Tardiphaga sp. 709: one gene and its partner. The protein of the gene in region 1 interacts with the protein of each later gene in a pairwise test. Links are inferred from orthologs where the notes say so. Each region holds a gene or a part of one and is shown on either strand. Other genes may lie near its edges.

Region 1 (3,887 bases):
GAACCTTGCGGCCGGCGGCAAAGGCCGGGCCTCCCAGGCCTGCAAACGGCGCCGCTGCGGCGCCGATGAGCGAATATTTGAGTAGGTTGCGCCTGTCGATCATGCCTCTGTCCTCGCCGCCATTGCCGATGTCAGATGGTGCGCTGCATAGTTTTTAGCCGCAGCGATTTGTCGCATAAAATTCTTGCACCCGTTAATTTCATTAACAAGTCGGGAAAAATAGATATATTTATCTGTAATGCTTATGAATATCGACCTTCGGCAACTCCGTGCCTTCGTCGAGGTGGTTCAGGCTGGCAGTTTCAGCCGAGCCGCGCGGAAACTTGGCGTCTCCCAGTCCGCCCTCAGCCAGGCCGTTCGCCAGCTCGAGGATGAGTTGCAGGTTCGGCTGCTGGACCGGACGACACGCAGCGTTCAGCTCAGCAAGGTCGGTGTCGAATTCCTCCCGGGAATCCAGCGCCTGCTGGCGGATCTCGATCACCAGATCCAGGATTTGCGAGACCTGCGTGAGCATCGCCGCGGCCACGTTACGGTAGCCTGTGTGCCGTCGGTGGCGTTGCGTCTGATGCCGGTGGTGTTGGCGAACTTCCAGCGCGAATATCCCATGGTGAGCGTGACGCTCAAGGAAGTGTCACGGCATCAGATCATTGCCGGGCTGCGCAGCGGCGACGCCGAGCTCGGCATCGCCAATGTGCCGGGTGAGGATGCGGATCTTGACGCGACGAAGCTGCTGACCGACCGTTTTGCGCTGGTGATGCGGCGGGATCATCAGCTGGCGTCACAAAGCACCGTGAACTGGATGGACGGCGTCGCTGCAGGCATGATCGCAATGGCGACCGGCACCGGCATCCGGCTGGAAATGGAACGCGGTCTGCAGGAACTGGGGCGTAGCAACCCGCTGCATGAGGCCGAACACCCGGCGACCCTGCTCGCCATGGTCGAGGCCGGCGTCGGCGTGGCGCCATTGCCAGGTCTGGCGTTGCCGGCGACGGACCACCCCGTGCTGACCTTCCGCAGGCTGCTCGATCCCGCCATCGAGCGCGATCTGTATCTGATCCGTCGCGTCGGGCGTGACCTGTCGCCGGCCGGTCGCGCGCTTTACCGCGGCATCCAGCTCGTGGCGCAATCGATCCGCGAGCGCACAGCGGCAGGATGGTAGCGAACACGCTTTGACCTTGCTCCCATGAGTCCCTATTTTGGGAGGAATAGTCCTATTCCGCTAATTTGAGCCCCTTATGACCGCCTCGCTGAAAGCCATCGACGGATCGGCAGATTTGCCTGTCCTGATGAACGATCTCGCCCGGAGCGCCCGTGCGGCGGCGCGTGCGTTGGCGGTGGCTCCAACGGAGCAAAAGAACCGGGCGCTTGAGGCCATGGAACGCGCGATCCGCGCCGGAGCGCCGGCGATTCTGTTGGCCAATGCCGAGGATGTGGCCGAGGTGCGCACCAATGGCGCCACATCGGCCTTTATTGATCGGTTGACCCTGACCGAGGCGCGCGTGCACGCGATGGCGGATGGCATCCGCGTCATCCATGACATCGCCGATCCCGTCGGCGCCGTCACCGAGAGCTGGCAGCGGCCGAATGGCATGACCATCGAGCGCGTGCGGGTGCCGCTCGGCGTCGTTGCGGTGATTTTCGAGAGCCGTCCGAATGTCGCGGCGGATGCCGGCGTGCTGTGCCTGAAGTCCGGCAATGCCGTGATCCTGCGCGGCGGCTCGGACAGTTTCCGCTCTTGCCGTGCGATTCACGAATGTCTGGCGCAGGGCCTGCGTGAAGCCGGACTGCCGGAAGCCGCGATCACGCTGGTGCCGACGCGAGATCGTGCGGCGGTCGGATTGCTGCTCACCGGCCTCAATGGCGGTGTCGATGTGATCGTGCCTCGCGGCGGCAAGAGCCTGGTTGCGCGCGTCGAGGCCGAAGCGCGCGTGCCGGTGTTCGCCCATCTCGAAGGCGTCAATCACACCTATGTCGATCATGCCGCCAAGCTCGAAATGGCGAAGTCGATCGTGCTGAATGCGAAGATGCGTCGCCCCGGTGTCTGCGGCGCAACGGAAACACTGCTGATTGACCGCGCAGTCGCGGGCACGCATCTGAAGCCTTTGGTGGAAATGCTGATTGATGCCGGCTGCGAGGTGCGCGGCGACGCCGCTGTGCAGCAGGCCGATGCGCGCGTAAAGCCTGCAACGGACGAGGATTGGGACACCGAATACGAGGATGCGATCATCTCGGCCAGGGTCGTCGATGGTGTCGATGATGCGCTCGCGCATATTCGCGATCACGGCTCGCATCACACCGACGCGATCGTCACCGAGGACGTCGCGGTGGCCACGAAGTTTCTCAACGAAGTGGATTCGGCGATTGTACTGCATAACGCCTCGACGCAGTTTGCCGACGGCGGTGAATTCGGCTTCGGTGCGGAAATCGGAATCGCCACCGGCAAATTCCATGCGCGCGGCCCGGTCGGTGCCGAGCAGCTCACCAGTTTCAAATATCGCATTCACGGCACTGGGCAGACCCGGCCGTGATCATGTGCTTTTCGGCGCGTGGAGACTGAATTGGATTTGCATTCAGTCCCGCCGGCGCAGGGCATACCGCCACATAGTCCCGGCATGCGGATCGGTCTGCTTGGCGGATCGTTCAATCCGCCGCATGCCGCGCATCGGGCCATCAGCCTGTTCGCGATGAAACGGTTGCAGCTCGATCGCGTCTGGTGGCTGGTCTCGCCGGGCAATCCGCTGAAGGATCAACGCAATCTGCACGATCTCGCCGAGCGCGCGGCTGCTGCGAAGGCGATGGCCGATCATCCGCGCATCGATGTCACCTGTCTCGAGAGTGTCATCGGTACGCGCTATACCGTCGACACCATCAGCTACCTCCGACGTCGATGTTCGCAAGCACGATTTGTCTGGATCATGGGTGCCGACAATCTCGCCCAGTTTCACCGCTGGGAGAGTTGGCAGGTGATTGCCGGAGAGGTGCCCTTTGCGGTCATCGACCGGCCGCCGCAGAGCTTCCAGGGACTGGCATCGACCGCGGCCCAGGCCCTCGGCCGTTACCGGATACCGGAGCAGGACGCTGGGTCATTGGCCGACATGAAGCCTCCCGCATGGGTATTTCTGACCGGTTTGAAGCTGAATCTGTCCTCCACCCGGCTGCGGAACCCGGATGGCAGCTGGAAGACGTAATTCCACAACACTCGCCCGATAAGTGCTATAGGGCGGGCGCTGGAATATTGAATCCGGCATTCCCACATGCATACTTGATCTCACCGGGCGTCGGATTCGGCGTCCCAATACAGTGAAAGGAATGGTCCTCTGGCCACTTCTGTATTGTCCAAGACGGGCGCCAAGAAAGCCTCGTCCAAGGCCGCTTCTCCTAAAGCGACCGCTTCGCCCAAGAAACCCACTTCGGTAAAGAAGACTGCCGCGCCGAAAAAGGCCGCCGCGTCAAAATCCGCAAAGCCGAAGGCCGCTACCAAGCCTGCTGCCGCAAAGGCCGCTCCAAAGGCTGCCATTCCGAAGAAGATTGCTGCGCCCAAAGCGAAGAAATCCGCTGCAGCAGCACCGCTGCGCGACAGCGCGACCGAAACGCTCAATCTCGTTCTCGCTCGCCTTGACGACATGAAGGCCGAGGAAACGGTGACCATCGACCTGCGCGGCAAGTCGGCCTTCTCCGACTACATGATCGTGACGACAGGCCGGTCGAATCGCCATGTCGGTGCGGTGGCCGAAAATGTTGCCAAGGGTCTCAAGGAAGCCGGCCAGAAGAAGCTGCATGTCGAAGGCCTGTCCAATTGCGATTGGGTGCTGATCGATACCGGCGAAGTCATTTTGCATGTCTTCCGGCCAGAGGTTCGCGAATTCTACAATCTGGAACGATTGTGG
Region 2 (4,026 bases), 1.7 Mb from region 1 along the record:
TTGCGGATGTTGTGGATCTTCTTGTTCTTGTCCGTATTCATGCGGGTACGGCTGGAATAGCGAATGTCCTTTTCGCGTTCCTGCGCTTCCAGGATCGATTGCGGCAATGGCCCGCGCGCGCTGAACAGATCTACCTGGAAGATCAGCAGATCGCTGGTGACGTCATCCAGCACGAAATCCAGCGGTGTGTTTGAGGCGATGCCGCCATCCCAGAAATGCTCGCCATCGATGACGATCGAGGGAAACCCCGGCGGCAACGCGCCGGAGGCCATGATGTGCTCGGGCTCGATCCTTTTGCGATCTTTCTTGAAGAGCATGTTGTCGAAATAAGTGAAATTGCCGGTGGTCACGCTCACGGCGCCAACGCTTAGCCGGGTCTTGCAATCGTTGAGACGGTCAAAGTCGACCAGCCGCTCCAACGTCGCCTTCAGCGGCGCGGTGTCGTAATAGCTCTGCGACTGCGGACTGCCGGGCGGCCACAGCGGTGCGGGCGGAATCCGCGGCACGAAAAAACCTGGCACGCCGAATGTAGCAATGACAGCGGCGCCTGCCTCGTAGAAATAAGAGCGTGCGCGGTCATCTGTCAGCATCGGGCTCCAAGGGACCGGCGATGCCGCCATCTCCCAGAATTCCTTGAGCTTGCCGATCCGCTTGTCGCGCTCATTGCCGGCGATGATCGCCGCGTTGATGGCACCGATGGAGATGCCAGCCACCCATTCCGGCTCGAAATCATGATGACATAGCGCCTCATAGGCGCCGGCCTGATAGGAGCCAAGCGCGCCGCCCCCTTGCAGCACCAGGACGCGCTTGGCTTCGGCGGGTTTGCTGGCAGCGCTGGATTGAGGCTGATCGGACATATCCATGAGACCACTCGATCCTGTCGGCGACGGGAACCATACCGTGGCGCCCCCTTGCGGCGGCGTCAATCATGGATGGTGCAGAGCACCATCACGCTTCGGCTATCTGGGAAGGCTTATTTGGAATCCGTCGACGCCAGGATCATGGTCCAGAACACCTTGTATTTGGTGTTGGGAGCATAGATCGCCGCGATGCCCAGTTTTGTGACACCGGACTTCAGCATATTGGCTCGGTGCGGCGGCGAGTCCCGCCAGCCAGAGAAAGCTTCAGCCATGGTGTGATAGCCGGCCGAGACGTTCTCGACCGCCAGGGTCGCCGGATAACCGCCGGCATTCAGACGCTTAGCCAGCGGCGCCTTGACGTCGTGATCGAGCTTGTTTCGTTTCGCCATGGCGGTGGACTGGTCTTCCGCCAGCGCCATCAATGCGGGATCGACCACTACCGGACCGAGGCCATTGTTCTGCCGATACAGCGAGATCATCGAGGCTGCGGCCACCGGATCGAGCTTGGCGCCGCCATTGGCCATGCTGAGATACATGGTGGGCTGGTCCGGCACCGTATCGACGGTCCCCGCGCACCCTGCCAGCAACAGAAATCCCAGACTGGCCAGAGCCACCCGCTTCATCGGCAATCCCCCCAAATCAAGGGGCCGTTGTTGCACACCAACCGTGGCTGAAAGGTGAACGGACGGGATTTTAGAAAGCGCCAGTCACTCCTGCCCGGCAAAGATCCGGTAGCGCCGCGGCTGCAGGCTGATCGCATCGCCCGTGGTGAGCGGACGGTCGCGCGGGGCATCGATCTCCACCAGCGTATCATCGCCGGACAACGCGATGTCGGCGCGCTGGATCGGGCCGAAGGTGCGGACGCGGCGCACGGTGCCTTCGAGGGCTCCCTCGCCGAGCGGACCGATCTGCATGTCGTGACGACGAATAAACAATTTCGACGGGCCGCTTGCACTGCCCGCATCGATGTTGAGCGGGCGATGGCCGAGCTTCACCTGGCCGTCGCTTACATCGACCGGGAGCACGATCGACTCGCCTATGAATGAGTGCACGAAAGCCGTCGCCGGGTTATCGTAAACGTCGCCAGGCGTGCCGATCTGTTCGATCTTGCCCTTGTCCATCACCACGACGCGGTTGGCGACTTCGAGCGCCTCCTCCTGGTCATGCGTGACGAAGATCGAGGTGACGTGGATTTCCTCGTGCAACGTGCGCAGCCACTGCCGCAACTCCTTGCGGACCTTGGCATCGAGCGCACCGAACGGCTCGTCGAGCAGCAGAATGCGCGGCTCGATGGCGAGCGCGCGCGCCAGCGCGATACGCTGCCGCTGGCCGCCGGAGAGCTGGCTGGGATAGCGATTGGCGAGCCAGTCGAGCTGCACGAGATCGAGAAGTTCCTTCACCCGCGCGCGGATCTGCGCTTCGCTCTTGCGCACGGCGCGCGGCTGCACGCGCAGGCCGAAGGCCACATTCTCGAACACGCTCATATGGCGGAACAACGCATAGTGCTGGAACACGAAACCGACGTGGCGCTCGCCTGCGCCCCGTGCCAATGCGTTCTCGCCATCGAACGAGACTTCTCCGGAATCCGGCCAGTCGAGCCCTGCGATGATTCGCAGTAGTGAAGTCTTGCCGGAGCCGGACGGCCCGAGCAGCGCGAGCAACTCACCATCAGCAACCCTGAGGTCGACATTATCCAGCGCCTTGAAGGCACCGTACTGCTTTACGATATTCCGAACTTCAATCGTCACGGGGCAGCTGTCCTTCTTCGATCTGGCCTTCGAGGATGGTCTTTGCGATCAGCGTCAAGAGCGCCAGCAGAGCCAGCAGTGACGCGATCGCGAACGAAGCCACCAGTTGATATTCATTATACAGGATTTCCACCAGCAGCGGCATGGTGTTGGTCTCGCCACGAATGTGGCCCGACACCACCGAAACTGCGCCAAACTCACCCATGGCGCGCGCATTACACAACAGTACGCCGTAGAGCAGGCCCCATTTGATGTTGGGGAGCGTCACCACAATGAAGGTACGCCAACCACTCGCCCCCAGCGAGATCGCCGCCTCTTCCTCCTGCGACCCCTGCTCCTGCATCAGCGGGATCAATTCCCGGGCGACGAACGGGAAGGTGACGAAGGTGGTCGCCAGCACGATCGCCGGCACGGCAAACAGAATGTTGATGCCATGCGACATCAGCCATGGCCCAAAGAAACCCTGCGCACCAAACAGCAGCACGAATACCAGACCGGAGATAACGGGGCTGACCGAGAACGGCAGATCGATCAGGGTGACCAGCAAGGTCTTGCCCCTGAATTCGAATTTGGCCACCGCCCAAGCGGCGGCAACGCCGAATACCAGATTGAGGCTGACCGAGATCACTGCTGTGATCAGCGTCAGCCAGATGGCCGAGAGCGCCTCGGAATCTGCCAAGGCCGACAGATAGAACCCAACGCCCTTGGACAATGCCTCCGAGAATACCAAAATCAACGGCAGGACCACGAACACTGTCAGGAACATCACTGCGACACCGATAATGATGCCGCGCACGAGCCATGGCTCGGTATGCAGGTCCTGTCGTGCCACGGACTGGGCGCGCTCCACGGTGACTGGCGAATTGATAATTGTAATGGTCATGTCAGGTCAACTCACGGCCAGCGCGCGCGTCTGCGCCCAGCGCTGCAGCCGATTGAGCACGAAGATGATCAGGAATGAAAAGACCAACATGACCACCGCGATCGCCGTCGCATCGGCATAGCGGAATTCCGACAGCCGGATGACGATCAAGAGCGGCGCAATCTCCGACACATTTGGAAGGTTGCCGGCGATGAAGATCACGGAGCCATATTCGCCAACGGCGCGGGCGAACGCCAGCGCGAAGCCGGTGAGAATGGCCGGCGTGAGGCTGGGAATGATGACGCGGGTGATGGTTTGCCAACGGGAGGCACCGAGACAGGCTGCGGCCTCTTCGATCTCGACATCGAGATCGATCAGCACCGGTTGCACGGTCCGCACCACGAACGGAATGCCAATGAAGACCATCGCCAGGAAAATTCCGAGCGGCGTAAACGCTACCTTGATGCCGAGCGACGCCAGCGGCGCGCCCAGCCATCCGTTCTGCGCGAACAACGTCGTCAGCGCGATGCCTGCCACTGCAGTGGGCAGGGCGAAC

The links.
Region 2: the proteins of RSO67_RS17370 (region 1) and RSO67_RS09540 interact in binary tests that used the Escherichia coli proteins (3 or more experiments, as listed by UniProt). The link is inferred for Tardiphaga sp. 709 from one-to-one orthologs.

Annotation. Positions count from the first base shown.
Region 1 is NZ_CP135529.1:3,554,563-3,558,449, reverse strand. What follows is about bases 535-3,381. They hold RSO67_RS17370 (glutamate-5-semialdehyde dehydrogenase), read left to right. Parts: upstream 535-1,235; coding sequence 1,236-2,528; downstream 2,529-3,381. Other genes in these bases: RSO67_RS17365 (nicotinate-nucleotide adenylyltransferase), read left to right, coding at 2,613-3,188; RSO67_RS17375 (LysR substrate-binding domain-containing protein), read left to right, coding at 551-1,159. Also shown: RSO67_RS17385 (ABC transporter substrate-binding protein), read right to left, coding at 1-103; rsfS (ribosome silencing factor), read left to right, coding at 3,624-3,887. UniProt on the Escherichia coli protein: Catalyzes the NADPH-dependent reduction of L-glutamate 5-phosphate into L-glutamate 5-semialdehyde and phosphate. The product spontaneously undergoes cyclization to form 1-pyrroline-5-carboxylate.
Region 2 is NZ_CP135529.1:1,897,874-1,901,899, forward strand. The notes cover bases 589-3,574. They hold RSO67_RS09540 (sulfate/molybdate ABC transporter ATP-binding protein), read right to left. Parts: upstream 2,609-3,574; coding sequence 1,568-2,608; downstream 589-1,567. Other genes in these bases: RSO67_RS09530 (DUF3734 domain-containing protein), read right to left, coding at 589-863; RSO67_RS09535 (CAP domain-containing protein), read right to left, coding at 974-1,483; cysW (sulfate ABC transporter permease subunit CysW), read right to left, coding at 2,598-3,491; cysT (sulfate ABC transporter permease subunit CysT), read right to left, coding at 3,498-3,574. Outside these bases: more of RSO67_RS09530, read right to left, coding at 1-588; more of cysT, read right to left, coding at 3,575-4,026. UniProt on the Escherichia coli protein: Part of the ABC transporter complex CysAWTP involved in sulfate/thiosulfate import. Responsible for energy coupling to the transport system.